DNA from 2 places in the Micromonospora sp. CPCC 206171 genome. Region 2 is predicted to be linked to the other one. Evidence: riboswitches for the same ligand, from Rfam matches in the RefSeq annotation. Region 2 holds a riboswitch; the other holds the start of a gene.
The links. Region 2 has a riboswitch for ZMP and ZTP ahead of V6U89_RS22770 (bifunctional 5,10-methylenetetrahydrofolate dehydrogenase/5,10-methenyltetrahydrofolate cyclohydrolase). Riboswitches for the same ligand answer to the same signal wherever they lie in the genome.
Positions count from the first base shown of each region.

Region 1: another riboswitch for ZMP and ZTP. It lies ahead of V6U89_RS27295 (glycine hydroxymethyltransferase); the one in region 2 lies ahead of V6U89_RS22770 (bifunctional 5,10-methylenetetrahydrofolate dehydrogenase/5,10-methenyltetrahydrofolate cyclohydrolase).

Region 1 covers NZ_JBAKHT010000036.1:6,941-10,709, reverse strand. The annotation lists gene V6U89_RS27305 (hemerythrin domain-containing protein) at 1-344, shown strand, start outside; gene V6U89_RS27300 (metallophosphoesterase family protein) at 393-1,262, opposite strand; ZMP/ZTP riboswitch at 1,426-1,515, shown strand; gene V6U89_RS27295 (glycine hydroxymethyltransferase) at 1,534-2,952, shown strand; gene V6U89_RS27290 (hypothetical protein) at 3,352-3,735, opposite strand.
Region 2 covers NZ_JBAKHT010000022.1:51,815-55,583, reverse strand. The annotation lists gene V6U89_RS22775 (cellulose binding domain-containing protein) at 1-929, opposite strand, end outside; ZMP/ZTP riboswitch at 1,095-1,171, shown strand; gene V6U89_RS22770 (bifunctional 5,10-methylenetetrahydrofolate dehydrogenase/5,10-methenyltetrahydrofolate cyclohydrolase) at 1,185-2,075, shown strand; gene V6U89_RS22765 (endonuclease/exonuclease/phosphatase family protein) at 2,117-2,896, opposite strand; gene V6U89_RS22760 (sulfite exporter TauE/SafE family protein) at 3,092-3,769, shown strand, end outside.

The sequences.
Region 1 (3,769 bases), on a different contig from region 2:
ACGAGGTGATGTACCCGGAGGTCCGCAAGCTCCTGCCCGACCTGGAGGACGACATCCTCGAGTCGTACGAGGAGCACCACGTCGCCGACCTGCTCTGCGCGGAGCTGGCCGCGATGGACGCCTCCGACGAGCGCTTCGTCGCCAAGACCACGGTGCTGATCGAGAACGTCGAGCACCACGTCGAGGAGGAGGAGCAGGAGTGGTTCCCGAAGGTGCGCGAGGCCCTCGGCCGCAACCAGCTCCAGGAGATCGGTGAGCGGATGATCGCGATGCGCAAGGACGCGCCGCGTACCCCCACCGCCCCCAAGGCGATCAAGAAGGCCGTCGACGCGGTCACCGCCTGAGCGCCACTCGCGCCCGGGGCCCGGCCGTCGGCCGGGCCCCGACGCACGTCACCAGGCGGTCGGCGGCACCCCGTCCGGCGCCGGCAGGATCCGCCGCACCCGCCCCGGGGGTACGCCCCGGCGCCGCCACTCCCGGGGGTAGCCCACCGAGACCTCCTCGAAGCGGACCCCGTCGTGCCAGGTGGTCCGGGGGATGTGCAGGTGCCCGTAGACCACGGCGGCGGCGTCGAAGCGGCGGTGCCAGTCGGCGGTGGCCTCGGTGCCGCACCACTGGGCGAAGATCGGGTAGCGCAGCACCCGGGTCGGTTCCCGCACCAGCGGCCAGTGGTTGACCAGCACGGTCGGCAGGGCCGGATCGCGCTCGGCGAGGCGGCGGGCGGTCTCGGCGACCCGGGCCGCGGACCACTCGTGCCGGGTCGGGTACGGGTCGGGGTGCAGCAGGAACTCGTCGGTGCAGACGATCCCCGTCCGGTACGCCTCGGCCAGGGCGGCCTCCCGGGTGTCGAAACCCTCCGGCCGCCAGCTGTAGTCGTAGAGCAGGAACAGCGGCGCCACCAGCACCGGCCCGCCCGCCCCCCGCCACACCGGGTACGGGTCCTCCGGGGTGAGCACGCCCAGCTCCCGGCACCGTCGCACCAGGTGCTGGTAGCGGGCCACGCCCCGCAGGGTGACCGGGTCGCCCTGCGGGGTCCACAGCTCGTGGTTGCCGGGCGCCCACACCACCGTGTCGAACCGCTCGGCCAGCAGGCCCAGCGCCCACTCGACGTCGGCGGCGGTGTCGCCCACGTCCCCGGCGACGATCAGCCAGTCGCGGGGAGAGGCCGGGCGCAACGCCTCGACCAGCGCCCGGTTCTCCGCGTACCCGACGTGCAGGTCGCTGATGGCGACCAGGCTGCCGCCGGCGTCCTCGGATGGCATCCGCCGATCGTACGCAGACCGCGCCGCAGGCGTGGGGCCGCGCGACGGCGGGCTCAGTCGGCCGAGCCCGGCTCGGCCATCTTCCGGTGCTGCTCGGACTTGAGCCGGTCCACCCCCGTCCGGCGAGGTCGGGCGGGCCCCGCCCCGGCGACCCGGTAGGATCGGCGCGGGCCGTGACTGGCGCGTGGGGATGGAGCACCATCGGGAAGCGGTCCCGTCATGAGGACGCACGCCGAGCGCCTGGGCCTTCCGCACGTCTGTAGGAGGTCGCATGTCGCTGAACGCCGAATCCACCGCTTTCCGCAGCGCGCTCGAGGTGATCCGCGCCGTCGAGCCCCGGGTGGCCGACGCCATCGGCGCCGAGCTGGCCGACCAGCGCGAGTCGCTCAAGCTGATCGCCAGCGAGAACTACGCCTCCCCGGCCACCCTGCTGGCCATGGGCAACTGGTTCAGCGACAAGTACGCCGAGGGCACCGTCGGCCGCCGCTTCTACGCCGGCTGCCAGAACGTCGACACCGTCGAGGCGCTCGCCGCCGAGCACGCCAAGGAGCTGTTCGGCGCCGCGCACGCGTACGTGCAGCCGCACTCCGGCATCGACGCCAACCTGGTGGCGTTCTGGGCGATCCTGGCCGACCGGGTGGAGTCGCCGGCGCTGAAGAAGGCCCAGGTACGCCAGGTCAACGACCTCACCGAGGCGGACTGGTTCGCGCTGCGCCGGGAGCTGGGCAACCAGCGGATGCTCGGCATGTCGCTGGACGCCGGCGGCCACCTCACCCACGGCTTCCGGCCGAACATCTCCGGCAAGATGTTCGACCAGCGCAGCTACGGCACCGACCCGGCCACCGGCCTGATCGACTACGACCGGGTGGCCGAGGCGGCGCGGGAGTTCAAGCCGCTGATCCTGGTCGCGGGCTACTCGGCGTACCCGCGGAAGGTGAACTTCCGGATCATGCGGGAGATCGCCGACTCGGTCGGCGCCACCTTCATGGTCGACATGGCGCACTTCGCCGGACTGGTCGCGGGCAAGGTCTTCACCGGCGACTTCGACCCGGTGCCGCACGCGCACATCGTCACCACCACCACCCACAAGTCGCTGCGCGGCCCGCGCGGCGGCATGGTGCTCTGCGGCCCGGAGCTGGCCGACCAGGTGGACCGGGGCTGCCCGATGGTGCTCGGCGGTCCGCTGCCGCACGTGATGGCGGCCAAGGCCGTCGCCCTGGCCGAGGCCCGCCGCCCCGACTTCGCCGACTACGCCCAGCGCATCGTCGACAACGCCCAGGCGCTCGCCGAGGGCCTGGTGCGCCGGGGCACGAAGCTGGTCACCGGCGGCACCGACAACCACCTGGTGCTGCTCGACGTCTCCGGCTACGGCCTGACCGGCCGGCAGGCCGAGCAGGCGCTGCTGGACTCCGGCATCGTCACCAACCGCAACGCGGTGCCGCAGGACCCGAACGGCGCCTGGTACACCTCGGGCATCCGGATCGGTACCCCGGCGCTGACCACCCGGGGCCTCGGCGTCGCCGAGATGGACGCCACCGCCGAGCTGATCCACACCGTGCTCAGCCAGACGACGCCGGGTGAGTCCAAGGCCAAGTACGTCCTCGACCCGGCGCTGGCCGACAAGATCAGCAAGCAGGCCAACGAGCTGCTCACCGGCTTCCCCCTCTACCCCGCCGTCGACCTGGGCTGACCGCGCGCGTGGGCCGGCGCGGCGCGCCGGCCCACCGCCGCTCCGCCCGGCACCCCCGCGTCCGCGGCGATCGGACCCTCTCGATGCGAACCGGCTGCATCGTGGTCCGGTCGGGCTGCGAGCGGTAGCCGTGGATGAGAGGAGCGTCGGTAGGCGCTGACCAACGAACGCGGCCAGCAGGTCCGGCTCCCGTGCAGGACCTACATTCGTCTGGCCATAAGCCTGCATCTCGTAGGACGGGTAGCGTCCACGACCGCCGCGGGACGCAGCCACGACCTCCCGTGGCTGGCTGAATAGCTCCGAGAACCCGGGCTACCGCTTCTCGTCGCCGACCACCAGCGCGCCGGCCGGCGGGTCACTCACCGTTGACAGAGTCGCCTGATGAATTGGGCGCCGAGTTCAGAGCTGTCCAGGCAGACAAGCCTCTGCTTGGCTGACCACGAGTTCCCGGATGAGGGATAGCTCGGCAGCAGACTTCTCATCAGTGACTTCATGCCATCGGTCTAGGCAGGAGATCACGTATCTCCATTGCGCGCCGGAAAGCGCCACGGTCACCTCTTGATCGTCGTGTGGCCAGCCCGTGGAGGCTGTTGTTTCAGTCCATCCAGTGATCTGGTGCCAGCCCTCTCGGAGAATCTGCGTTCCCGCCGCTATGAGATCGTCGGGGTCGCCATTCTCGGCCTCGACATTGACCACGTTGTCAAGGACACTGTTCACGCTGCGCCACTGCCGGGAGGACATTTCGACTGCGCAAGTGCGCTCATCATCTGGCTGGTGGATCATGCGCAGCATGGTGACCGGCGGGGGTCTATGAGTC
Region 2 (3,769 bases):
TGCGCGTTGGTGATGGTGCCGCCCTCGGCCAGGGTGACGACGAGGGTCCAGCTCTTCGCCGCCGGGCCGTCCGGGTTGTCGAGCACCACCTGGCCGGTGTAGCCGAAGAGCCGGGTAGCGGTGGTCTCGTAGCGGGCGGTCATGGTGGCGGCGCTCGGGGCGGCGGAGGTGGGTGTGCGCGACGGGGTGGCGGTGGGGGTCCGGCTGGTGGGGCGCGGGGTGCTACGAGCGGCGGCGGCGGAGGTGGGCCGGGAGCTGCGGCTGGTCCGGGGCGCGGCACTGTCGTTGGTGGCGCCGGCGGTGGGTGGTGGGGGCAGCGGGGCCGGTGCGGCGGTCTGCTCGCCGCCGGGCAGCAGGGCCGAGAGGGCGGCGCCGGTGGCGAGGGTCGCGGTGGTCACGGCCGCGACGATCACCAGCCGGCGTCGGCGGTCGGCCGGTGCGGGTGCGCGGCCGGACAGGACGATGGCGGGCAGCTCGGCGGTCGGCGGGTCCTCGCCGCGGCGCAGGTCGACCTGCTGGAAGGCGAGCCAGTCGAGGATGGCGGGGAGCCGTCCGGTCAGGATCTGCTGGTAGCACCGCTCGCGGTGGTCGCGGTCCTCGGCGGGCCAGGTGCCGTGTTCCATGGTTTCCTGGACCGACAGTCGGCAGCCGTCGGCGGTGCGGGTGATGGTGCAGGTGAGCTGGGTGCGGCGATCGCCTTCCCGGCATTCCAGGACGAGCAGCTCGGGTGCCCGCTGGTCGGTCACCTCGGCGTCGACGGCGGCGTGGAAGCCGGGCAGCCCCGCGGTGTGCAGCAGCAGCCGTTGCGGTGCCTGCGTGACCGTCTCAGTCTCGGTGAACCAGCGGCTGAGCAGCTGCGGGTTGGTCAATGCCTGCCAGACCCGGTCGCTGGGGTGCGACAGGTCAACCTGGGCGCTGATCTCGATCACGGCGAGACTGTACGGGTTGCGGCGGGTGGCCGCACGGGGGCGGGTCCCCGTCCTGACAGGATCGTCGGTGTGCGGGTGGATGCGGCGCGGGCGGTGCTGGTCTGGCTGCGCGGGTGGTGGGCGGTGGCGGATGCGGTCCGCGCCGGCGGTGTGGCAGGCTGAGGGTGGACGCGACTGGCGGCACGGGGATGGGTGAACCATCGGGGAGCTCGTCGCGGGGGTCGACCGCCTGGGCCTCCGCGGACGAGGTGAGCCATGTCTGTTTCCACTTCCCCGACGACTGCGACGGCCCGGCTGCTGCCCGGTAAGCCGGTGGCGGAGAAGATTCTGGCGGAGGTCGCCGAGCAGGTGGCGGCGTTGCGTGCGGCGGGGGTGACGCCGGCGTTGGCGACGGTGCTGGTGGGTGACGACGACGCGAGCGCCGGGTACATCCGGATCAAGCAGCGTCAGGCGGCGGAGTTGGGTTTCGCGTCGCCGCATGTGCATCTGCCGGCGTCGGCCTCGCAGCAGGATCTACACCGGGTGCTGGCGGATTTCAACGCCGACGCGGGGGTGCACGGGGTGCTGGTGCAGCATCCGATCCCCGGTCATCTGGACTATGACCGGGCGTTGGACGTCCTCGACCCGGACAAGGACGTCGACGGCATGCACCCGGTGAACATGGGCCGGTTGGCGTTGGGTCTGCCGGGGCCGTTGCCGTGTACGCCGGCGGGGATCGAGGCGTTGCTGGCGTACCACGGGGTGCCGGTGTCGGGTCGTGAGGTGGTGATCCTGGGTCGGGGGGCGACGCTGGGGCGGCCGTTGGCGATGCTGCTGGCGCAGAAGCGGCCGACGGCGAACGCGGCGGTGACGGTGGTGCACACCGGGGTGGCGGACTGGCCGCGGTACACGCGGCGGGCGGAGATCCTGGTGGCGGCGGCGGGGGTGCCGGGGATCGTGCGGCCGGAGCACGTGCGCCCGGGCGCGGTGGTCGTCGGTGGTGGGGTGCGCTACGAGGGGCGGCGGTTGCTGCCGGACGTGGACGAGTCGTGTGCCGAGGTGGCGGGGGCGATCACGCCGCGGGTCGGCGGGGTGGGTCCGACGACGGTGGCGATGTTGTTCCGCAACGCGGTGCGGGCGGCGCAGCGGGCCGTCGGGCAGGGCTGAGGCTGCGGCGGCGGCGCCGGGGTCGGGTCGCCGCCGCCGGGTCAGCCGAGGTCGACGACGAGGGGCCGGTGGTCGGAGATCGTCGACAGGGGTGTGTCGACGGCGGTGACCGGGGGCAGCCGGTCCAGGCCGTGCCGGTCGGCGAGGATGTGGTCGAGTTGCACGCGGGGCGCGGCGGCCGGGTAGGTGGGGCGGCGGCCCAGCGGCCGCCAGCCGCTGAGCAGTCGGGCCGCGCCGGCGGGCAGGTTGAGGTCGCCGAGCAGGATCCGCGGGGCGGGCAGGGTGCGCAGCGCGCGTACGACGCGGCGCAGCTGGTGGGCGTTCCAGCCGGGGACGAACGACAGGTGGGTGGCGGCGACGGTGAGTGGCCCGTGCGGGGTGTCGAGGATCGCGGCGAGCACGACGCGGGGTTCGTCGCGCAGCAGGACGAGGCCGCCGCCGGGGCCGGGGACGTAGATCGGGGACCGTACCGGGGCGGGGCGCAGTCGGGTGACCTGCCAGGAGCGGACGGGGTGTCGGCTGACCAGGCCGACGCCGTAGCAGGGTTCGCCGTGGCCGTCGTCGTCGTGGCGCAGGGGGCGGAACTGTTCGCCGGGGGTGCCGACGACGGCGGCGGCGAAGCGGTGTTCGGGGGCGTCGAGGGCGCGGGCGGCGATGGCGGTGAGGTCGAGGTTGCCGCTGCGGGACTGGTCCCGGTCGACCTCCTGCAGGGCGAGGATGTCGGCGTCGAGGGTCTGCACCGCGGCGGTGAGCCGGTCGGGGTCGACCAGGCCGTCGGTCAGGGAGCGGCCGTGTAGCAGGTTGAACGTCGCCAGGCGCACTCCTGCACCCTACGTCGCCGTGGCACAGTTGCCCGATGGTCAAGGCGTTGCTCTGTTCGATGCTGGTGTTCGTGGCGGTGGCCTCGGTGGGGCTGTGGCTGCGTCGCCGGCGCGGTCGGTGAGGGGGTCGCCGGCCGGTGAGGTCGGCCACAGGGTGGCGCGGCGGGCTGGGGCGGGTGGGCAGAATGGCCGGCCGTGGATCCCCTGTCGCTGACCACCCTGCTCGCCGCGGCCGCAATGGCCGGTTGGGTCGACGCGGTGGTCGGTGGTGGTGGTCTGTTGCTGCTGCCGGCGTTGCTGGTGGCCGCGCCGGGGGTGCCGGTGGCGACGGCGTTGGGCACGAACAAGCTGGCCGCGATCTTCGGTACGTCGACGGCGGCGGTGACGTACGCCCGGCGTACGAAGATCGACTGGATGGTGGCGGGGCCGTCGGCGGGGCTGGCGGTGTGCTGCGCGGGTGTCGGGGCGGCGCTGGCGGGGGCGGTGCCGGCGGGGGCGTACCGGCCGGTGGTGCTGGCGGTGCTGGTGTCGGTGGCGTTGTTCGTGGTGTTCCGGCCCCGGTTGGGGGTGGTGGCGGTGCCGGCGCGGCGGACCCGGCTGCGGGTGGTCGCGGCGGTGGCGGTGGCCGGGGTGGGCATCGCCCTGTACGACGGTCTGATCGGCCCGGGTACGGGCACGTTCCTGGTGGTGGCGTTCACGGCGCTGGTGGGCGCGGACTTCGTGCACGGTTCGGCGATGGCGAAGGTGGTCAACGCGGGCACGAACCTGGGGGCGCTGGTGGTGTTCGGGGCCACCGGTCACGTGTGGTGGCTGCTGGGGGCGGCGATGGCGGTGTGCAACATCGCCGGAGCGGTGGTGGGGGCGCGGATGGCG